One region of the Ponticoccus litoralis genome, then DNA from elsewhere that is predicted to be linked to it. Evidence: riboswitches for the same ligand, from Rfam matches in the RefSeq annotation. Region 1 holds a riboswitch; each other region holds the start of a gene.
The links. Region 1 has a riboswitch for cobalamin ahead of ABFB10_RS22455 (hypothetical protein). Riboswitches for the same ligand answer to the same signal wherever they lie in the genome.
Positions count from the first base shown of each region.

Region 2: another riboswitch for cobalamin. It lies ahead of ABFB10_RS06825 (DUF4198 domain-containing protein); the one in region 1 lies ahead of ABFB10_RS22455 (hypothetical protein).
Region 3: another riboswitch for cobalamin. It lies ahead of nrdH (glutaredoxin-like protein NrdH); the one in region 1 lies ahead of ABFB10_RS22455 (hypothetical protein).
Region 4: another riboswitch for cobalamin. It lies ahead of bluB (5,6-dimethylbenzimidazole synthase); the one in region 1 lies ahead of ABFB10_RS22455 (hypothetical protein).

Region 1 is NZ_JBDNCH010000004.1:379,960-385,527, forward strand. Features, by position in the region: gene ABFB10_RS22445 (3-hydroxyacyl-CoA dehydrogenase NAD-binding domain-containing protein) at 32-883, shown strand; gene kce (3,5-dioxohexanoate:acetyl-CoA acetone transferase) at 898-1,827, shown strand; cobalamin riboswitch at 2,323-2,528, shown strand; gene ABFB10_RS22455 (hypothetical protein) at 2,654-2,965, shown strand; partial or broken gene ABFB10_RS22460 (hydantoinase/oxoprolinase family protein) at 3,719-5,077, shown strand; gene ABFB10_RS22465 (hypothetical protein) at 5,355-5,568, shown strand, end outside.
Region 2 is NZ_JBDNCH010000002.1:1,176,343-1,181,910, reverse strand. Features, by position in the region: partial or broken gene ABFB10_RS06845 (energy-coupling factor ABC transporter ATP-binding protein) at 1-229, opposite strand, end outside; gene cbiQ (cobalt ECF transporter T component CbiQ) at 220-1,011, opposite strand; gene ABFB10_RS06835 (Ig-like domain-containing protein) at 1,008-1,583, opposite strand; gene cbiM (cobalt transporter CbiM) at 1,580-2,197, opposite strand; gene ABFB10_RS06825 (DUF4198 domain-containing protein) at 2,202-2,984, opposite strand; cobalamin riboswitch at 3,127-3,333, opposite strand; gene ABFB10_RS06820 (SDR family NAD(P)-dependent oxidoreductase) at 3,584-4,417, shown strand; gene ABFB10_RS06815 (twin transmembrane helix small protein) at 4,491-4,694, shown strand; gene ABFB10_RS06810 (cob(I)yrinic acid a,c-diamide adenosyltransferase) at 4,698-5,273, shown strand.
Region 3 is NZ_JBDNCH010000004.1:136,888-142,455, forward strand. Features, by position in the region: gene nrdF (class 1b ribonucleoside-diphosphate reductase subunit beta) at 1-274, opposite strand, end outside; gene nrdE (class 1b ribonucleoside-diphosphate reductase subunit alpha) at 286-2,418, opposite strand; gene nrdI (class Ib ribonucleoside-diphosphate reductase assembly flavoprotein NrdI) at 2,400-2,816, opposite strand; gene nrdH (glutaredoxin-like protein NrdH) at 2,833-3,054, opposite strand; cobalamin riboswitch at 3,149-3,342, opposite strand; cobalamin riboswitch at 3,730-3,921, shown strand; gene ABFB10_RS21310 (hypothetical protein) at 3,905-4,030, shown strand; gene ABFB10_RS21315 (ABC transporter substrate-binding protein) at 4,126-5,079, shown strand; gene ABFB10_RS21320 (FecCD family ABC transporter permease) at 5,088-5,568, shown strand, end outside.
Region 4 is NZ_JBDNCH010000004.1:201,999-207,566, forward strand. Features, by position in the region: gene mdeB (alpha-ketoglutarate dehydrogenase) at 1-475, shown strand, start outside; gene ABFB10_RS21615 (2-oxo acid dehydrogenase subunit E2) at 472-1,794, shown strand; partial or broken gene bluB (5,6-dimethylbenzimidazole synthase) at 1,988-2,681, opposite strand; cobalamin riboswitch at 2,723-2,903, opposite strand; gene ABFB10_RS21625 (TRAP transporter large permease) at 3,277-4,635, opposite strand; gene ABFB10_RS21630 (TRAP transporter small permease) at 4,632-5,138, opposite strand; gene ABFB10_RS21635 (hypothetical protein) at 5,138-5,299, opposite strand; partial or broken gene ABFB10_RS21640 (C4-dicarboxylate ABC transporter substrate-binding protein) at 5,448-5,568, opposite strand, start outside.

The sequences.
Region 1 (5,568 bases):
GAGCGCGCTTTTCGCCCGCGCCGGGCATTCCGTGCAGGTCTGGGACGCCGATGCCGCCGTTCTGGACCGCTTCGCCGCGGACATGGCCGTGCTCTGCGACACCCTGCTGGCCGAGGGCCTCTTGCAGGACCGCGACGGGACGCTGGCCCGCATCCGCACCTGTCCCACGCTGGAAGAGGCGGTCGCGGGCGTCAGCTTCGTGCAGGAGAACGGGCCCGAGAAGATCGAGGTCAAGACCGACCTCTTCGCCCGGCTCGATGCGGCCACCCCGCCCGGGGCCATCATCGCCTCCTCGACCTCCGCCATCGTCGCCTCGCGCTTCACCGAGGGGCTTGAACACCGGCACCGCTGCCTTGTCGGGCACCCGGTCAACCCGCCGCATCTTGTCCCGGTGGTCGAGCTTTGCCCCGCGCCATGGACCGCGACAGAGACCATGGACCGCGCCGAAGCGCTCTACCGCGATATCGGGCAGGTGCCGGTGCGCATGACCCGCGAGCGCGACGGCTTTGTCCTGAACCGCCTGCAGGGCGCCCTTCTGGGCGAGGCGCTGCGGCTTCTGGGCGAGGGCGTCGTCAGCGTCGAGGGGCTGGACGCCACCATCAAGGACGGGCTGGGCCTGCGGTGGGCGCTGATGGGGCCGATCGAGACCATCGACCTGAACGCCCCCGGCGGCATCATCGACTACGCCACCCGCTACGGCGGCTTCTACGCGCGTCTGGCAGAGGAACCGGCGGGACCGGAGGTCTTTTCCGTCGAGAACGCCGAGAAGATCGCCGCGACTTGGACGCAGGACCGCAGCCCCGAGACCATCCGCGCCCGGCAGGACAGGCGCGACGCGCGGCTGGCCGCCCTGCGTCGCCACCTTGCATCCGAACAATCCTGAAGGAGCCCCAGACCATGGCGAAACCCCGCAAGGTCATCATCACCTGCGCCGTGACCGGCGCGATCCACACGCCCTCGATGTCGGAATACCTGCCCGTCACGGCTTCGGAAATCGCCGAAGCCGCCATCGGCGCGGCAGAGGCGGGCGCGGCCATCGTGCACCTGCACGCCCGCAACCCCGAGGACGGCAGCCCCGACCAGTCGCCCGAGGCCTTCGCGCCCTTCCTCGGCGTGATCAAGCAGGCCTCGGACTGCGTGGTGAACATCACCACCGGCGGCGCGCCCACCATGAGCATCGAGGAACGCGTCCGCCCGGCGGAAACGCACCGCCCCGAGGTCGCCTCGCTCAACATGGGGTCGATGAACTTCGGCCTCTTCCCGATGCTCAAGCGCTTTCCGAACCCCAAACACCAGTGGGAACGCGACTACCTCGGCAACAAGAACATCATCTTCAACAACAGCTTCGGCCAAATCGAGTACATCCTGACGACGCTCGGGCCGCTCGGCACCCGGTTCGAGTTCGAATGCTACGACACGGCGCATCTCTATAACCTCAAGCACTTCCTCGACGCCGGACTGGTCAAGGCGCCGCTCTTCATCCAGACGGTCTTTGGCCTGATGGGCGGCATTGGCGCGCATCCCGACGACGTCATGCACATGAAGCGCACGGCGGACCGGCTGTTCGGCGACCAGTACCAGTGGTCGGTTCTGGGCGCGGGCAAGAACCAGCTGCCCATCGCGGCGATGGCGGCGGCCATGGGCGGCAATATCCGCGTCGGGCTGGAGGATTCGCTCTGGGCCGGACCGGGGCAACTGGCGCGCAGCAACGCCGAGCAGGTGACGAAGGCCCGCCAGATCATCGAGGGGCTGGGGCTGGAACTAGCAACCCCGGACGAGGCGCGCGAGATCCTGCACCTGAAGGGGGCGGATCAGGTCGGCTTCTGACCGGCCCTGACGGACGGGGGCGCGGCGCACTCGATCCGGTTCACCGGAGGCCGGGGCGCTGCTTTCGCCCGTCGACCTTACCCCCGGATACGGGCTGTTGATCGCCGGGTTGCGCGGCACCGTCGGCGTCGCGTCCGGGCAGGCACGGCAAGCGACGGTCGCGGTGCCGGATCCATCCGGTGACCGTCCTCTGTCGCCGGACCCCGAAGCGCCCGGGCATCGCCAACGCGCTTCTACGGTCCGGCCCCCCGCGCCGGAAGACGAACCTGCGGGCACGGGCATCGCGAACGAAGGCGGCACAGGCGCCCGCCTTCCAGTTCGCATCAGGGGGCAGGTCGCCGACCCAAGGCATGTCCGGCAGCGGAGCCTCCGGCGCATCCCCCGGGCGGGCAAGGCGCGGTCTGGCCTGGGGGCTGACAGGGGAAACACCCCGCTGGACGGCAAGCGCCGTATTGGCCGCCATTGGCAATTCCACTCGACTTTTGCCCGGAATTCTGCAATTCAGAAGGCGATGGTGACCGGCCTGAAAGGGCCGGTTTAAAAGGGAATGCGGTGAGGGCCTTGACCCAACTCCGCAACTGCCCCCGCAACTGTGAGCGGCGAGCGACCCCGAAGAACACCACTGAACCGAAGCGGTTCGGGAAGGTTCGGGAAAGCGGCGACCCGCAAGTCAGGAGACCTGCCATCTCCGGTGCGTGCTGTTGCGCACCGCAGTCACCTTAACCCGGGCGGGGCGCTCTGGGACTGGAGAGACGACATATGGACCTGACGGCCCTGTGGACATCGCCGCCTCCGTTCATGCCCCCTCCCCTGCGCGGAGGGCGCAATGACACTGGAACGCACGATCCTTCAACTCGACACCGGAGCGATGCCAGCCGACGAGGCGCGGCAAATGGGGCAGCTTGGCTATATGCAATGGATCGCGGGCTTGCCGGGCAATGCGGATTATCTGCAGGCCGCGCGGGACGCCTTTGACAAGGCCGCTCCGTTCATGGCCCACTCGCCGACCGTGGCGGAATTCTGCAGGCTTCTGACACGCTCGCTGGAAGCGCCGCTGACGCCATTGCCCCTTGCGATGCCAAAGCGGCAGAGGCGCGGCGGCGCGCAGGCCCGACGGTCCTACCGCCTGCCGCATTGAACCCTCACGCAGGGGCCGCCGCCGCAGGAAAGCCCTAGCCCTGAAGGCCTCCTCTGCCTGAGCGAACAGGGGGCGCCTTGCGGAAGCATTTGCCAAGGACGACCGACCGGCCCTCGCTTGTCAAGCGCGCGCCGTGACCCGCGACCCGTGAACCGGCGGCACCCCGCTTGGCGCCCCGGGCGGTCGGTTCACGCCGGTGGACCATGTCCGGGCCGCTGAAGGCCCATCCCGGCACGGGCGGACAAGCAGGCCGCGCCGCACGGTCCCGGCCCCGCGCAACAGCCGCGCATCTGCTCGCCGCCGACCTTGACATCGAGGTCCCGGCCAACCTCGGCGGGCCCGGCCCTGTCGGCCACCAGAGCAGCAATCCCGGCGCCCGGGCCAATCCGGGGACCAGCCACTTTGCACCCCGGCGGGCCGAAAGGTCAAAGACCGATATCCCGCGCCCCGACCAGAGCCCGCACGACCCGGGGGATCCGCGCCGACATCCGCAACACCCGCCGTGCTTGGGAAAGGCCGCGAAACCGGCCCGACGGTCGCTCTGCACCCATGCCTCAATGCCCCGACACGGGACTATCGAAATAATCGATAGCGGTAAAAAAACGTTTCGTTTCCCTCACTAGACGGCCCGTGACACTTAACCGTCAAGGCAAACGGAGTGCAGTTCCCATGACCCACGCAAAGACCAAGACACGTCTGGCAGCTGATATCGGCGGCACCTTCACCGATGTGGTGCTGGAAACGCCCAAGGGCATGTTCACGGCCAAGGTGCCGACCGATCTGGAGCAGCCCGAACGTGGCATCATGGCGGGTGTGACCATCGTCCGCGAGCAGTCGGGGCTGGCCCCCAGCGATATCGATATCTTCGTCCATGGCACCACCCGGCCACAAATGCGCTGATCGAGCGCAAGGGCGCCGAGGACCGCGCTGATCACGACCGAGGGCTTCCGCGACAGCCTCGAAATCGCATATGAATCCCGCTACGATCAGTTCGATCTGCAGCTGGAAAAGCCGGCGCCGCTGATGCCGCGCGATCTGCGCTTCACGGTGACCGAGCGGATGGATGTGCGCGGCAATGTCCTGCTGCCGCTCGACCGCGCCCGCGTCACCGAACTGGCCGCCGAACTGAACCGCCTGGGCATCGAGGCGGTCGCCGTGGGCCTGCTGCATTCCTATGCCAATCCGGCCCACGAGCAGGCCGTGCGCGCTCTGCTGATCGACGCCGGCTGCACGGCAGAGATCACGCTGTCGTCGGACGTCTGCCCCGAGGTGCGCGAATACGAGCGCTTCATGACCACGGTCTGCAATTCCTACGTGCAGCCGATCATGGCCCGCTACCTGCGGGCGCTGGAAAAGACGCTGGCCGACAACGGCTTTGTCTGCCCGCTGTTCCTGATGACCTCGGGCGGGGGCATGACCACGCTGGAGGCTGCCATCCGCTATCCGATCCGCCTTGTCGAATCCGGCCCCAGCGGCGGCGCGGTGCTTGCCAGCCGCATTGCCGCCAGCCTGGAAGAAGACCGGGTTGTGTCCTTCGACATGGGAGGCACCACCGCGAAGATCTGCCTGATCGACGACTACCTTCCCCAGACCGCACGCAACTTCGAGATCGCGCGCGCGGCCCGGTTCCAGAAGGGCAGCGGCATGCCGGTGCGGATCCCGGTGGTCGAGATGATCGAGATTGGGGCCGGTGGCGGGTCCATCGCCGATGTTGACACCATGCGCCGTCTGGCGATCGGGCCGGAGAGCGCCGGCTCGGTGCCCGGGGCTGCCTGCTATGGCAAGGGCGGCGTCAAGCCGACCGTGACGGATGCCAATGTGGTGCTGGGCCGGATCGACCCTGAAACCTTCGCCGAAGGGCGGATGCATCTGGATGTCGACGCCGCCGGGACCGCCATCAAGGGCGATGTCGGCGACCCGCTGGATGTCAGCACCTCCGAAGCGGCGCTCGGCATAACCGAGATGGTCGAAGAGAACATGGCGAATGCCGCGCGCATCCATTCGGTCGAACATGGTGCGGACCTGTCGCGCTACACCATGATCGCCTTTGGCGGCGGCGGCCCCCTGCATGCGGTCCGCATGGCCGAAAAGCTGGGCGTGGGGCGCGTCATCGTGCCGGCCAACTGCAGCGTCGGCTCTGCCGTCGGCTTCCTGCGCGCCCCCATCGCCTACGAGGTGGTGCGCAGCCGCTACATGACGCTGGACCAGTTCGACCTGAACGGCGCGAACGCGGTTCTGGACGAGATTTCCTCCGAGGCCCGCGGCATCGTCCGCAGCGGCGAGCCCGAAGCCGACCTGGTCGAGACCCGCACCGCCTATATGCGCTACGTCGGTCAGGGCCACGAAATCCAGGTGCCGGTGCCGGCGGGCACGCTGACCGAAAAGGACGTTGCGCAGATCAGGGCCGATTACGAGGCCGGCTATACGCGACTGTTCAGCCGTACCATCCCGGAACGCGACATCGAGATCCTGTCCTGGTCCATCGTCGTCTCGACCGCGCAGGAGCCGGCTCGAACCGCGACAGGCCGACGGGACCGCCTTCGACGCCGCCGCGATCGGCGACCGCTCGGTCTTCCTTCCTGCGGACCACGACTACCGGGACG
Region 2 (5,568 bases), on a different contig from region 1:
CTCGTGGAAGTCGGCCTCGGCGCGGCGGGGCAGACCGAAGGCCGTGACCGTCCCGGCATTCGGGCGTTGCAGCCCGAGCGCGATCAGCAGCAGCGTCGATTTGCCCGCGCCATTCGCGCCGACCAGGGGAAAGCCGTTGCCCTTCGGCCAGCGCAAGGCTGGCGCCGTCGAGGATCGGCGGCTGGCCGGGATAGCCGAAACGGATGTCGTCGAGGGCGATCAGCGCCATGTCATGTCCAGTCCCAGAAGCGCCGCACAGGCAAGGCCCGCGAGGGCGGCAAAGCGCCAGTCGGCGGCGCCCAGCCGGAAGTCCTGCAGCAGCATCATGCGCCCGGTGAAGCCCCGGCACTTCATCGCCGCAAGCACCCGTTCCGAGCGGTCGATGGCGCGCACCAGCATCATGCCGACAAGATAGCCGTAGCTGCGGTAGCTGTGCCAGTTGGTGCCGGGGCGAAAGCCGCGCACCTTCATGGCGGCGCGCAGCCGCAGGTATTCCGCCCGCAGCACCTCGACGTAGCGGATATTGAACATCATCAGGTGCACCAGCGTCTCGGGCACCTTCATCCGGTAAAGCGCATGGCCCAGGGTCACCGGCTCCAGCGTGCCGACCAGCACCAGCAGCACCAGCACCACGGCATTCGCGGTCAGGCCGATCTCCACCGCGCGGGCGAGGCCCTGCCATGTGGCCGGAAAGCCCCAAAGCGTGAAGATCGCGTCGCCCGGCACGGTGAAGGGCAGAAGCGCCAGCATGAAGAAGATGAAGCTGTCCATCATCGCCACCCGCTTCAGCGTGCGCCGGACCGGCAGCCGCGCCATGAGCAGCAGAAGCAGCGCGCAGGCCAGCGCCGCCGTCAGGGCGGGCAGGCCCGACAGGGCCACCGTGACCACCGCAAAGAGGCAGGCCACGGCGATCCGCATCCGGGGGTCCAGCCGTTCGAGCACGGCGGGAAAGCCGCCGGGCGGGATGGTCGGGTCCAGCGGAGCGGCAGCCTGCGAAAAGCTGTGGCTCATGCGGCCTCCTTCAGCTTGCGCCGCGCGGCAAGGTAGAACCCAAGGCCGAAGAGGCCCGCGATATAGCCCATGCCGCCAAGGATCGACTGAAGGTCGTTCTTCTCGCGGTAGGCGGCGATCTCGCGGCGCAGGGGGCGCATCTCGTCGCGCACGATCCCGGCGAGGGTGGCGCGCTGCTGGTCGCTCAGCGTGGCGCCGGGCGCCGGGGTCTCTGCCGCCGCCTCCGGGGTCCGGGGGCTCAGCGGCTCTTGTCCGAGGATCGCCGCCACCTCTTCGGCGGGCATGGTCACGTCTGCGACGTGACCGGCGCCGAGATTGGCGTGGAACCTGTGGGCCACGGGCTGTGCGGGCGTGAAGACGAAGAAGCCGTCCGCATCCGTCACCGCGGTTCCCAGTTCCGCGCCGTCCGGGCCGAAGACCGTGACGGTCTCGCCGACGGCCATGGTGCCGTTGGAAAAGCCGATCTCTCCCTCGATGGCATCGCCCGAGGGAAAGACCGAGGCGATGACCTTATGGGCCAGCGCGGGCAGGGGCAGGGCGCAGAGCGCAAGGGTCAGGGCAAGGCGTCTCATGTCCGGGTCTCCGCGAAGGTGGTGAAGAGTTCCGGTTTCACCCGGCGCGCCAGCAGCACCGCGAAGGCGGTCAGGAAGCCCTCGACCACCATGACCGGGATATGCGCCACGAAGACCAGATGCGCGGCGGCGATGAAGGCATCGCCCGAAAGCGCCAGCGAGGCCGCGACCATCGTGGTTGTCGCGGCGATGGCGAAAGCGCCGCCGATCCCGGCCCAGAGTGCCGCCGACAGCGGGCTGCCGCGCCGGATCATCGGGCCGAACAGCAGACCGGCCAGCACAGCGGGCAGCGCGATGTTCAGCGCGTTCACGCCAAGCACCGTCAGCCCGCCGAAGCCGAAGAAGACCGCCTGCAACAACAGCCCGACAAAAAGCGCCGGAAAGGCGGCCCAGCCAAGCACCAGCCCGGCCAGGCCGTTCAGGATCAGGTGGACGGAGGAGGGCCCGATCGGCACGTGGATCAGCGAGGCCACGAAGAAGCTGGCCGACAGCACGCCCGCTGCCGGAATGCGCTCCAGCGTCAGCGCGCGCAGGCCCATGGCCACGCCCCCGGCCGCCAGAACGGCGCCGCCGATCACGACCGGGTTGGCAAGGGCTCCGTCCACGATATGCATGGCGTTATTCCATGTCCCGGGCGCGGATCCAGATCACCGCATCCTGGCTGAGTTCCTTGCCCTCGTGTTCGGTGTCCGGTCCGCTGCCAAGCGCGGCAAAGCCCCAGTAGCCGGCCTTGGGCACGCCGAAGGTGAAATAGCCATTGGCATCGCTGATCGCGACGACGGCCCCGCCGGGCATGGGTTTGGCCTGCGGATCGCTGGCGGCATTGGTCTCGAACGAGGGTTCGGCGGCCATGTACTCGATCTCGATCTCGGCGCCCGCGACGGGTTCGCCCTCGGACAGCACCTGCCCGGTGAAGGTCGAGCCGGTGATGACGTTGTAGGGTTTGTTCAGCGGCAGGATCTCTGTCTTCAGGCCCTGCGGCTGGTCCCAGTCGGTGGGCAGCTCGTTGCGGTTCAGGTAGGCCTTGGTGATCTGCTGGATGTAGAGATCCTCGGTTTCCTCGTAGTAGGGCTGCGGCACCGTCACCAGCACGTAGTCGCCCGAGCGTTTCACCGGCACCGCGCCGATGAAGGCCGGGTTCTCGTTCTCGCCGCCGTTGAAGGTCGAGGGCGTCAGCGTATCCATCAGGTCGATCTTCTCGCCGTTGTGGATGGCGTAGAATTCCTGCGGCTTGTCCAGCGCCATGACGTGGCCCACGGTCATCGGGTGCCAGAAGATCAGCTTGACCGGCACGTCTCCGGGGCGGTCGATCATGGTGTCGGTGGTGTATTGCAGCAGGAAATGCGCCTGCGCGGCAACGGGAAGAAGGGCGGCCGCAGCGGCCAGCATAAGGGATTTCATCGGGTCGGTCTCTCCCGGCGCCTCACCCGGCGCATGGCTTTTGAACGCCAGAGAGGGCCGTGACCCGGAAGGAAAGGGCGAGGGCGCCCGGCACCGATCCAGGCCAGACGCGCACCCCGGCGTCCGGTGGCAGCGCCCCGTCCGAAGGGGCGCCCGACCGGCAGGTCTCCTGGCTTGCGGGTCGTCACCTTGGGCCTGCCTTCCCGGATTGCTCCAGTGGCGTCTTGGCCCGGCTCGCCGCTTACAGTTGCGGGGGCAGCTGCCGGTTTGGCCCGGATGGGCCGCACGGCATTCCCTCTTTCCCCCGGCGCGGATGACCCCCGCCGGGACCGGTCCCGACTTGGGTAGTCGCAACGCCGCAATGCGTCAACGGGATTCGCCGGGCGGGGTGTGGAGGCCTGTGCCGGGAGGTGTCGGCGGGCGGCGCGGGGCGGCGGGGACAGGCCCGGTGTGGCGCGCCCGGCTGTCTTGCGACGCGGCATGGCGGTCTGCGCCCCGGGGGCGGGGTCTGTCGGTCGGGGGCGCATGGCCCGGGCAGGCGCCTGGCAGGCACGTGGCGGCGGCTTTCCTTCGCCGCGCTGCGCGCCTATGGGAGGGGCATGACGACGCGTTCCATCCTCATCACCGGCTGTTCCTCGGGCATCGGCTTCGACGCCGCCCATACCTCGGCCGGGCGCGGCTGGCAGGTCTTTGCCGCCTGCCGGCAAGAGGCCGACTGCGCGCGGTTCCGGGCCGAGGGCTTCATCAGCCCGCGCATCGACTACACCGATGAGGCCAGCATCGGCGCGGGCCTTTCCGAGGTGCTGGAGCACACGGGCGGGCGACTGGATGCGCTGTTCAACAACGGCGCCCATGCGACCCCGGGCGCGCTGGAGGACCTGCCCACCGACGCCCTGCGCGCGATCTTCGAGGCCAATGTCTTTGGCTGGCACACGCTGACGCGCCGGGTGATCCCGGTGATGCGGGCGCAGGGCCACGGGCGGATCGTGAACCACTCGTCGGTGCTGGGGCTGGTGGTGATGCCCTGGCGCGCGGCCTACAATGCCTCGAAGTTCGCGGTGGAGGGGCTGACCGACACGCTGCGGATCGAGATGCGCGACACGCCGATCCATGTGGTCACGCTGAATACCGGGCCGGTGACCACGAAGATCCGGGAGAACTCTATCCCGCATTTCGAGCGCTGGGTGGACTGGCGCGCCTCGCCGCGCCGCGCGCAATACGAGGCAACCCTGCTGAAGCGTCTCTACGAAAGCCGTGGCGGCCCGGACCTTTTCGAACTGCCGCCCTCTGCGGTGACGGCGAAGCTGCTGCGGGCGCTGGACAGCCCGACCCCGCGACCCCGCTACTACGTCACCCGGGCGACGCACCTGATGGGGGCGGCGCGGCGGCTGCTGCCGACCCGGGGGCTCGACTGGCTGATCGCCAAGGGCTGAGCCTGCGACGCCAAGCGCGGTTCGCTTTTGCCCGCGTCTCCGCTATGTGGCAGGCAAAGCACTGGAGACCCCCATGTTACAGGACCCGCTCTTCATCGTCGTCGCGCTCGCCATGCTGGGTGTCGTGGCGATCCTGCTCTTCGGCATTGGCAGTTTCGCCAAGGGCGGGGCGTTCAACCGCAAATACGCCAACAAGGCGATGCGCTGGCGGATCATCGCGCAGTTCGCGGCGGTCTGCCTGATCCTGCTGTTCGTTTTCATTCGCCGGGGAGGCTGATCCATGGTTGTGCTCAACAAGATCTACACGCGCACGGGTGACAAGGGCGACACCGCCCTGGGCAATGGCACGCGGGTGCCGAAGTTCGCGGGCCGGGTGGAGGCCTATGGCACGGTCGACGAGCTGAACGCGGTTCTGGGGGTGGCGCGGCTGTCCGCCGGGGGCGATGTGGACGCCATGCTGTCGCGCATCCAGAACGACCTGTTCGACCTCGGCGCCGACCTCTGCCGCCCCGAGATGGAAAAGGACGCCACGGCGGAGTACCCGCCGCTGCGGGTCACCGACGCGCAGGTGGTCCGGCTGGAAAACGAAATCGACGACATGAACGCGGGGCTGGAACCGCTGCGCAGCTTCATCCTGCCGGGCGGCTCGGCGCTGTCGGCGCATCTTCACATGGGCCGCACGGTGGCGCGCCGGGCCGAACGGCTTGCGGTGGCGCTGTCGGCGGAAGAAAGCGTCAACCCGGCGGCGGTGAAATACCTCAACCGCCTGTCGGACTGGTTCTTCGTCGCGGCCCGTGTGGCCAACGACAACGGCAAGGCCGACGTCTTGTGGGTCCCGGGAGCGAACCGCGCATAGCGCGGCAGACCGTCCGGGGGACGGTCTGGAGACCGGGCGGGCGGAGCCCCGGCCCGGCGGGCGGGAGCGAACCGCGCATAGCGCGGCAGACCGTCCGGGGAGGGGCTGGCGACCGGGAGGGCGGAGCCCCGGCCGGTGAGGGCGGGAGCGAACCGCGCGTAGCGCGGCAGACCGTCCGGGGAGGGGCTGGCGACCGGGAGGGCCCCATTTCTGGGGCGGGAAGCCGCTTTGAAGCGGCTTTGTGAACCGGCTTCGAAGCCGCTTCGGGAACGCTCTGCGCAGAGCGTTCAGAAAG
Region 3 (5,568 bases), 240 kb from region 1:
CGTGCGGCGTCTGGGCGTCGGGCATCAGGGCCGGGGCGCCTACCGTGTTCTGGATCGTGTCCAGCAGCGTCAGCCCGGTGAAGACCCGGATCGTCAGGGTCTGTTCGTCCTCGGTCAGCTGCGACCAGCTTTGGATGTCGTTCGACAGCGGCACCTTTTCCGGCAGCCAGAAATTGGCGGTCAGGCGGTTCCAGATTTCCAGGTCCTTGTCGTCCTGAAGGCGGTTCCAGTTGATCGCGCGGGGGACGGGGCGGGTGTGGGTCATGTCTTTCATCGTCTCGTTCCTCAAAGCGTGCAGGACACGCAGCCCTCGACTTCGGTGCCTTCCAGCGCGGCCTGGCGCAGGCGGATGTAGTAGATTGTCTTGATGCCCTTCTTCCAGGCGTAGATCTGCGCGCGGTTGATATCGCGGGTGCTGGCCTCGGCGGGGAAGAACAGGGTCAGCGACAGGCCCTGGTCGACGTGTTCCGTCGCCGCGGCATAGGTGTCGATGATCGCCTCGGGGCCGATGTCGTAGGCGTCGCGGTAATACTCGAGGTTCTCGGCGTTCATGTAGGGCGCCGGATAGTAGACGCGGTCGATCTTGCCCTCCTTGCGGATCTCGATCTTCGCGGTGATCGGATGGATCGAGGAGGTCGCATAGTTGATGTAGCTGATCGAGCCGGTGGGCGGCACCGCCTGCAGGTTGCGATTGTACAGCCCGTGCGTCATCACGTCCTTCTTGAGCGCGACCCAGTCCTTCTTGCCCGGCAGCTCGATGCCGAACCGCTTGAACAGCGCCTTCACGGATGGCTGCTCGGGGCGCCAGCTGCGGTCGGTATACTTGTCGAAATAACTGCCGTCGGCATAGGCCGAGGTCTCGAACCCCTTGAAGCTGCGGCCCTTTTTCTGCGCCAGCCGGCAAGAGGCGGTCAACGCGTGGAACAGGATGGCGGCGAAATAGGCGCTGGTGAATTCCACGCCTTCGGGGCTGCCGTACTGGATATGCTCGCGCGCAAGGAAGCCGTGCAGGTTCATCTGCCCAAGCCCGATGGCGTGGCTTTCGTCGTTGCCCTTGCGGATCGAGGGCACCGAGTCGATGGCCGACATCTCGGACACCGCGTTCAGCGCCCGGATCGCGGTGCCGACAGAGGCGCCCAGATCGCCGCCATCCATGGCCCGCGCGATGTTCATGGACCCGAGGTTGCAGGAGATGTCGGTGCCCATGTGCGCATAGCTGAGGTCGTCGTTGAACTCCGACGGCTCGTTCACCTGAAGGATCTCGGAGCAGAGGTTCGACATGGTGATCCGGCCCGCGATCGGGTTCGCGCGGTTCACCGTGTCCTCGAACATGATGTAGGGATAGCCGCTTTCGAACTGGATTTCGGCCAGCGTCTGGAAGAAGGCGCGCGCGTTGATCTTCTTCTTGCGGATCTTCGGGTTGTCGACCATCTCGGCGTATTTTTCGGTCACCGAGATTTCCGAGAAGGCACAGCCGTAGACCCGTTCGACGTCGTGCGGCGAAAAGAGATACATGTCCTCGTTGCGCTTCGCCAGCTCGAAGGTCACGTCGGGGATCACCACGCCAAGCGACAGCGTCTTGATGCGGATCTTCTCGTCGGCGTTCTCGCGCTTGGTGTCGAGGAAGCGCAGGATGTCCGGGTGATGCGCGTGCAGATAGACCGCGCCCGCACCCTGCCGGGCGCCCAGCTGGTTGGCGTAGCTGAAGCTGTCCTCCAGCAGTTTCATCACCGGGATGACGCCCGAGGACTGGTTCTCGATCCCCTTGATGGGCGCGCCGTACTCGCGGATGTTGGTCAGCATCAGGGCCACGCCACCGCCGCGCTTGGACAGTTGCAGGGCCGAGTTGATGCCGCGCCCGATGCTTTCCATGTTGTCTTCCAGCCGCAGCAGGAAGCAGGACACGAATTCGCCCCGCGCGGTCTTGCCGGCGTTCAGGAAGGTCGGCGTCGCGGGCTGGAACCGGCCCGAGAGGATTTCCTCCATCAGCTGCATGGCCAGCGTCTCATCGCCCTGCGCCAGCGCCAGCGCGTTCATCACGACGCGGTCTTCGTAGCGTTCGAGGAACCGCTGCCCGTCGCGGGTCTTCAGCGTGTAGGAGGTGTAATACTTGAACGCGCCAAGGAAGGTCGGAAAGCGGAACTTCTTGGCAAAGGCGGCCTCCCAGATCCTGCGCAGGAAGTCCCGGGGATACTGTTCCAGAACCTGCGCCTCATAGTAACCCTCGTCGACGAGGTAGCCCAGCTTCTCTTCCAGCGAATGGAAGAAGACCGTGTTCTGGTTCACATGTTGCAGGAAGTACTGCCGCGCCGCCATGCGGTCGGCTTCGAACTGGATGTTGCCCTCTGCGTCGTAGAGGTTCAGCATCGCGTTCAGCGCGTGGTAATCAAGGCCTTGGGTCAGGCTGGCGTCAAGCATCGGGTTCCCCAGAAGGTTTGCAGCCCGTCACGAACACGGGCGATGTCGGCGTCGGTCCCCGCGAGTTCGAACCGGTAGAGCACGGGCACGTTGCATTTTCGGGCGATGACCTGTCCGGCCATCGCGAATGTCTCTCCGAAGTTCCGGTTGCCGCTGGCGATCACGCCGCGCAGCAGGGTCCGGTTCGCTTCGATGTTCAGAAACCGGATCACCGGCTTGGCCACCGCGCCGCGCCCCGCCCCGTCCGCGTAGGTCGGACAGATCAGCACGAAGGGCGCGGTCATCAGCGGCGGCGCGGCATCGCCGCGCAGGGGCAGCCGGGTGGCGGGAAGGCCGAGCCGCTCCACGAACCGGGCCGTGTTGCCCGAGCCGCTGGAAAAATAGGCGAGGCCCCCCATGACCGACCGCCCGGCGTCAGGACAGGCGGCTGATCATGTCGGGACGGAACCCGGCCCAGTGCTCGTCGCCCGCGACGACAACCGGCGCCTGCCGGTATCCAAGCCCGGTGACCAGTTCCATGGCCGCGGCGTCCTCGGTCAGGTCGACGAGGCGGAAATCGATGCCGCGCGCGGTCAGGGCGCGGGTGGTTGCGGTGCATTGCACGCAGGCGGGCTTGGAATAGACGGTGATACTCATGCGGTTGTCCCTTTGCCGGTTTGCTGCCTGTGGGCGAAGCGGACACGGGGACAGGGCCAAACGACCTATCCGCGCGCCCGGGCCCTCCGCCGCGGTCGTCGTTCATGCTCTGGCAGGTCTCCTGACTTGCGGCTCAAACGTTTCCTGTCCGCCTTCCCGGTGCCGTCCGACACCAGTGGAATGGACAGAAACTCGCCGTTTACAGTTGCGGGGGCAGTGCCGGACCCTCACCGGCTTCCCTCTTAGCCGACGAGTCACCCCGCCGGAACCAAAGCAACTGCATATTGCGATCCGGGGCAGGGGGGTGTCAATATATTGAAGGTCGTTTTCCGGGGATAAGTCGACGTCCGGTATCGGCAGGGGCTTTTCGGGTCCGTTATCCTGCCTGTCGCCCGGGCGGGAAGCGGCGGGCCGACCACCGGAGGATGCCCCGTCGCGAAGGCCGGGCTGTGGCGCGCCGGGCCCGGCTTTCCGCGCCCGCTGGTCCTGCGGCGAACAGCGCGCATCCACAAGGCCCCCGCCGCCGCGCGCCGGGCATCGGCCAGCATGCTCCGCGGACGGGCTGTCGGGGGTCCATCAGTTCCAGCGCCACCGAATATCCCGATGCGCCAATGCGTTACCCCCTCACGGCCGGGGACCCGCTGCCTTTGCTGTTGCCGCGGAGCGCGATCTCTGTATCTTCCGGCCTGCCACGGTTCCGCAACGGCGGATGAAAAGGGAACGCAGGACGGGGAGACCCGGGCTGCGGCTGCCCTCGCAACTGTAGGCGGCGAGTTCGCGATCGTGCCACTGGCCCCCGGGCCGGGAAGGGATCATCGAACGTCCGAGCCGCGAGCCGAGGAGACCTGCCATGGCAGACGCAACCGCCGACGAGGGGCTCGGCAGGGTGGCAGCCATGGCCATGGGGCCGGACGCCGAAGGGCGCCGGGTCCGGCGCCGTGATGCACCCCAAGAGCACCTCGGGAAACAAAACTGATCGAGGTGATCGCATGTTGTTCAAATCCACCCTCTTCGCCGCGGCTGTCGCGCTGGCGACCTCGGTGCCCCTTTGGGCCGAAACCATCACCGACGATGTCGGTACGCTCGGTCGAGGTCGATCTTCCGATCCAGCGCGCGGTGATCTTCAACCGCTACTCGGTGGAATTCGCCCGCGCCATCGGCGCCATCGACCAGGTTGTCGGCACCGGCGCCAGCACCTATCGCGACCCGGATTACTGGCCCGAGTTCACCGAGGCCGACGTGGTCGGGCAGGGGCAGAACGAACCGAACTACGAGGCGATCATCGCCAAGAACCCCGACCTGGTGATCCTGCCGCGCAATGGCGTCTACGAAGAGGCGGCGCGCCAGCTGGAACCCTTCGGCATCCCGGTCATGGTCATCACCGCCTGGGACACGCTGAAGCATGTCGAGAACGTCGAGCTGATGGGCAAGCTTTTCGGCCGGGAAGAGCAGGCGGCGGATCTGGTGGATTACTACGTCGGCTACCAGACCCTGCTGGCCGAGCGTCTGGACGGTGTCCCGCCGGTGCCTGTCTACCTCGAGGAAAAGCGCCCGCTCGTGACCGTGACGCCGGGGTCCGGCTGGCATGACATGATCGCCGCCGGCGGGGGCGAGAATGTCTTTGGCGATATCGTCATCGAGGATCAGGCGGCCTCGCGCGGGAACGTCAACGCCTTCACCATCGACCCCGAGGAAATCGTCCAGCGCCAGCCGCAGCTGATCGTCAAGCTGGAGCCGGGTTCCTACACCACGATCCCCGAGGCGCAATACGCGACGACATGGGCCGACCTGACCGGCCGCGAGGAAATCCTGTCCTCTCCGGCGGGGCAAAGCGGCAATGTCCACGTCATCAACTACTACCTCGCGGGCGGGTCGTCCAAGATCACCGGCGCCCTGCAGATCGCCAAATGGGCGCACCCCGAGCTGTTCGCCGATATCGACCCCGAAGAGGCGATGCGCCGGTGGATCGAGGACTTCCAGGGCCTGCCCTACCAGCCCGGCATGACCTATCGGGCCGGGTTCTGAGTGGGTCCATGCGGACCTTGTCGACAGGCGGGGCGGTGCAGGCCGCCCCCAGCGCCACTCCGACCGTCGCCACCGCCGCCTCTGTCGGCGATCTCTATCGCGCGTCCGGCAGGCGGCGCGCCACGGTCGTGGCGCTGTCCTTCGTCCTGCTGATCGTGGCCGCGGCGGCGGTGGCGGTGCGCGGCATCAACGAAACCGGCATCGGCACGCTGGCGCTGGTGGTGCTGGAGCGGCTGAGCTTCGGTCACCTCGATCTGGTAGAGGATGAACAGGCCGCCCGCGTCCTTTTGTTCCTGCGCCTGCCGCGCGTGGTCATGGCCATGGTCGCCGGGGCGGCGCTGTCGGTGTCGGGCGTGCTGATGCAGGCCATCACCCGCAACCCGCTGGTCAGCCCCTATACCATCGGCGTGTCCTCGGCGGCGGGCTTCGGTGCCTCTGTCGCGATCATGTTCGGCGTCGGCGTGCAGGCGGCGGGGGTCTACTTCGTGC
Region 4 (5,568 bases), 180 kb from region 1:
CTCTGGCACGATCCTGCGCGAGGTCATTGCCGCCGCAGAGATCCTGCAGGGCTTCGGCATCGCCAGCGATCTCTACTCGGTCACCTCCTTCAGCGAGCTGGCCCGCGATGCAGCCGAAGCCGAACGGCAGGGTCGGCTTGGCAATCGGGCGGTTTCGCATGTGGAACGCATGATTGGCGGCGACGCACCGGTCATCGCGGCCAGCGACTATGTCCGCGCGGTTCCGGCCCAGATCGCCCCCTATCTCGACACCCGGATGACCATTCTCGGCACCGATGGCTTCGGTCGCTCTGCCAACCGCGCCGCGCTGCGCCGTTTCTTCGAGGTGGATCGCCAGCACGTCGCCCTGGCTGCAATCGAGGCATTGGTGCGCAGGGGCGAGATCGGGGCATCGGTGCTGGCGCAGGCCATCGGTGACCTGGGCATCGACCCGGCTCGCCGATGCGCCCTGGCGGATGTGAGGGCGGCCAGATGAACACCACGGTCGAAATCCATGTCCCGGACATAGGCGATTTCAACGATGTCCCGATCATCGAGATCCCGGTCGCCGTTGGCGATACGGTCTGCGTGGATGACACGCTTGTCGTTCTCGAGTCCGACAAGGCGACGCTGGACGTGCCCAGCCCGCGTATCGGCACAATCGCCGAGTTGAAGGTCGCCGAGGGCGACCGGGTCAGCAAGGGCAGCCTTGTCCTGTTGATGGAAATTGCCGCCGCGCCAGAGCCCGCGCCCCCGGTGGCGCCGCAAGCGGCGGAAACAGCACGCGCCGCGCCGGACAGTGGCCCTGCGGAACCCGGCGCGGTGTCGCATCCGGCACTCCTGCCCCCGTCGGTCCCGGTGCCGATGCCGGTGTCGGCACTCCCGGCGCCGGGCACAGACAAGGGCGGCAAGCCCTCACATGCCTCGCCGTCCGTCCGCAAGCTGGCGCGAACACTGGGTGTGGCCATCGACGAGGTGCCCGCCACGGGGCGGAAGAACCGCATCACCCGCGACGATGTCGAGGCCTTCGTCAAGACACGCCTGACCACACCGCCATCCAAGGCCGGACAGGGGACCGCCCTGCCGGATCTGCCCGACTGGCCAAATCCGGATTTCGCCGTGTTCGGCCCGATCGAACGCATGCCCCTGCCCCGCATCGCGCGGATTTCCGGGCCAAGCCTGACCCGCAACGCGATGCTGATCCCGCATGTCTGCAACTTCGACAAGGCCGACGTCAGCGATCTTGAGGACTTCCGCAAACGGCTCAACACCGAAGCCGGCCCAGAGGATGCGCGGATCACCATGCTGGCCTTTGCGGTCAAGGCCACGGTCTGTGCATTGAAGGCCCATCCGCGCTTCAACGCGTCGCTCGACGGCGACGACATCGTGCTCAAGCACTATTGGAACATCGGCGTCGCGGCGGACACCCCCGATGGTCTTGTCGTGCCGGTCATCAAGGAAGCCGACCGAAAGGGCCTGCGCGAGATTGCCGCGGAAATGGCCTCTCTTGCTGCCAGCGCGCGGCAGGGCAGGCTGAAACGCGACGACATGCAGGGGGCGACCTTCACGATTTCCTCGCTGGGCGGGGTCGGTGGCACGGGATTCACGCCCATCATCAACGCGCCGGAAGTGGCCATCCTGGGGATGACCCGCGCCGAAACCCAGCCGGTCTGGAACGGCTCTGCCTTCCAGCCGCGTTTGATCCAGCCATTGAGCCTAAGCTGGGATCACCGGGTCGTGGACGGGGTCGCGGCAGCGCGTTTCCTGCGCCACGTCTCCGAGGTCATGGGCGACCTTCGCAGACTGTCCGTGTGATCGCTGACCGGGCGGGTGCGGCGCCAGCCCGGCTTGGCGCCGCCCCTGCCCCGCCAAGCGGCAGGCCCGGGGCGGATCGGCGCAGGCGGCGCCAATCCGGGCCACGGGTCCGCACGATCATCAGGCGGCGCCGTTCAATGGAACAGGCGCAAATCGGCCCTGCCCCGCGCCATCTGTCGACGCCGGGATGCGGCTAGGGTGCGGGCCAGCGGTCATCGTGGATCACGCTGTCAAGCGCCAGCCTCTTGCGCCAGCCCCGGGCTTCAAGCTCTGGCTTCGGATAAAGCGCGTCGACGTATCCCGCGCAGAGATAGGCCACGATTTCAACGTGGTCCGGGATGCCAAGCAGGCCGCGAAGGTCGTCTGGTCGAAAGATCGAGACCCAGCCGATGCCCACCCCTTCCGCGCGGGCGGCCAGCCAGAGGTTCTGAACGGCACAGACCGTCGAATAGAGATCCATGTCGGCATTGTGGGTTCGGCCCAGAACCACCTTTCCGCCCCGGGTCCGGTCGCAGGTCACGCAGATATTCAGCGGAGCGGTCAGGATGCCTTCCAGCTTCAGCGACCGGTACAGGGCCTTGCGGTCGCCGTCGAACATCTCTTGCGCCTCGGCATTGGCGCGCAGGAAGGCCGCGTGGACATCGGCGCGAAGGTCCGGGTCACGGATCAGAAGGAAATCCCAGTGGCTGCATGAAGCCGACCGAGGGCGCCGCATGCGCCGCTGCAAGAATGCGCCGGAGGGCTGCCGGGTCGATGGGGTCGGGGCGGAACTCGTTCCGCACGTCGCGGCGCGCGTCGATGATATCGTAGAGCGCCTGACGTTCCCGGTCGTCGAAGTGGCGGGCGGGCTGCGGAACCACGGGTTCGGCGGATAGTTCGGGGGGCATCTTGGACCTCGCACAGTTCAAAGCGCCGCGGGCTCCACCCCGAAACGCAATGACATCAGGCCGGTCTTCTGGCTCCGGATCCTCTCGCCATGGCGCCTTCCCGGGCCTTGCCGCCCAGTGGCCGTTGCCTGACGATCCCCGTTACAGCGGCGGGCCCGCGCCGGACTTGCACCGGCTTCCCGATTCTCCCCCAAAGAGGGCACCTGATGCCGCCCTTATCCCGCGGGCACATGCGGCTCGCAAACAGAATTTCACCCTCGAAAGCCCTGTGGCCCGCCCGGCGGCGGCCTTGCAGACTTCGGGCGCGGCCTGAGCCCGGCCAATGGTATCGCGCTGGCCCTCGCAGATGCGCCACCGCGATAAAGACCCGTGGCCCGGGGGGCACTCCCCCCCGGGCCACGGGATTTTCGATCATGCCGCTGCCCTCTTCCACCGTCGCAAGGCAGGGCCGCCAGGGCGCTGCGGGGCGCGCCGGGTGCCGCGCGCAGGGACCCTGCCAGACAGCCGGGCTGCGGCAAGGGCACGATCCGCCCCAAGCGCCTTCTGCCGGGGAAAGATCGCACCATCGGCGGTCAACCGTGGTTTCGGGCCATCGCTATCCTCCCAGAAGCCGTGGCAGCCAGAGGGTCAGCGCCGGAAAGGCCAGCAACAGCCCCACGCGCAGCAGTTCTACCGCGAAGAAAGGCGCCACACCCTTGAAGGTCTCGATCATCGGCGTGTCCTTGGCCAGCGCCGAGATGATGAAGACGTTCATCCCCACGGGCGGCGTGATCAGCCCCAACTCGACCACGATCAGGGCAAGGATCCCGAACCAGACTTTCAGCTCCTCGGTGCTCATGCCAAAGCCCGATCCCTCTGCCCCCTGGTAGAGGCCGCCGTTGATCTCCAGCAGCATCGGCCAGAAGAAGGGAATGACCAGCAGGATCATCGACAGGCTGTCCATCAGACAGCCCAGCAGGATCAGCGCGAGCAAGAGCAAGATCAAGACCATCATCGGCGCCATGCCGCTTTCGGCGATCCAGGTGGCTGCCTGCTGCGGCAGGCCGATGCGCGACATGAAGATCTTCATCAGCTCCGCGCCCAGCAGGATCAGGTAGATCATGCCGGATGTGCGCGCGGTCGCCTTGAGCGCCGCGACGGTCGCTCCGAGGCCCAGTCGTCCCTTGGCCGCGCCGTAGAGCCACACGAGGAACACGCCGACCGCAGCCGCCGGGGTGGGATTGAAAAAGCCCGCGTAGATACCGCCCAGCACCAGCCCGAAGATCACCATCACCGGCAGCAGGCCCAGCGTGGCGCGCAGGAATTCGGAGCGGGTCGAGGCGCCGCCCGGCGGGCCCGCCTCGGGGCGGATGGTGACGTAAAGGGCGATGGTCAGGATAAAGAGGATCACCGCCAGAATGCCCGGCAGCAGGGCCGCCGCGAACATGGTGACGATGTTCGCCTCTACGATGACCGCGTAGACGATAAGCACGACCGAGGGCGGGATCAGGATGCCCAGCACGCCGCCCGCCGCCAGCGATCCGGTCGCCAGGGCGCCGGAATAGTTGTAGCGCTTCAGTTCGGGCAGCGCGACCTTCCCCATGGTCGAGGCGGTGGCCAGCGACGATCCGCAGACCGACCCGAACCCGGCGCAGCCGGCGATGGCGGCCATTGCGGTGCCGCCGCGCATCCAGCCCAGCCAGGCGTTCGCGCCCCGGAACAGCGCCTGGCTCAGGCCCGCGCCGGTCGCCAGTTCTCCCATCAGGATGAACATCGGCACGACCGACAGGTCGTAGATCGAGAACTGGCCGTAGCCCAGCGTCTTGAGCTGGCTCAACAGCAGGGCGGGACCGTTCAGCAGCGCGATACCGGCGCCGCCGACGAGGATCATGGAATAGGCAATGGGAATGCGGATGGCGATCAGGACGATCAGGATCACCAGCGCCAGGATGCCCAGCGTGATCGGATCGGTCATGCGCGCACCTCCCTGCCGGCTTCGACCAGCGTGACCAGCGCGGTCGCCACCAGCAGCGCCAGCGAGACCAGGATGGGCATGAAGCCCCACCAGATCGGCACCTGCAGGATGGCGGTGACATAGCCGTAGGTCTTCTGATCGATCATGCCCAGCGACATCCGCCAGACCAGCAGCGCCGCGAAGCCGAAGGCCAGAAGCGAGGCCAGCGCCCGCAAGGCGGCCAGCACCCGGGTCGGTGCGCGGGCGGTGAAGATGTCGGCCGTGACGTTGGCGTCGGTCAGCTGGCAATAGGGCAGGAAGGCGAAAACGGCGATCGCGATCCCGATTTCGGTCAGCTCGAAATCACCGGAAAAAGGCCGGCCGACGATGCCGCCCAGGACCGTGAAGACATTGATTGCCACGACCGCCAGCAGCACGAGGCCGCCCAGCAACGCCCAGATCGTGGCCAGACGCGCGACCGCAGCGGAAAATCCGCTGCGGCCCACGGTTTCGGATCTGAACATCAGTTCCCCGCGCCTTCGGTATTCTGTTCGATCAGGTCACGCGCGGTCTGGACCAGGGCTTCGCCGTCGACGCCCTTGCCCGACATGTCGTCGACCCAGCGCTGCACCACCGGCTCGAGCGCCTGCTGGAACGCGGCGGTTTCTTCCTCGGTCAGGGTCACATGGGTGTTGCCCGCCTCGGTCGCCACCCCGATCCCGTGCTCGTCGATGGCGCGCCAGATCCGGCCCACCTCGTACCGCCCATTCGCGGTTCGACGCATCGCGGAATGCCTTCTGCACGTCCTCGGGCAGGCTGTTCCAGCGGTTCTGGTTCATCGACACCTGGAAGGTCGTGGTGCCGAAGCGGGTCTTGTCGTGGCCCTCGATCTGGTAGTCCGTCTGGTCCTGGATCTTGAGCGCGGGAATGATCTCCCACGGGATGAAGGCGCCG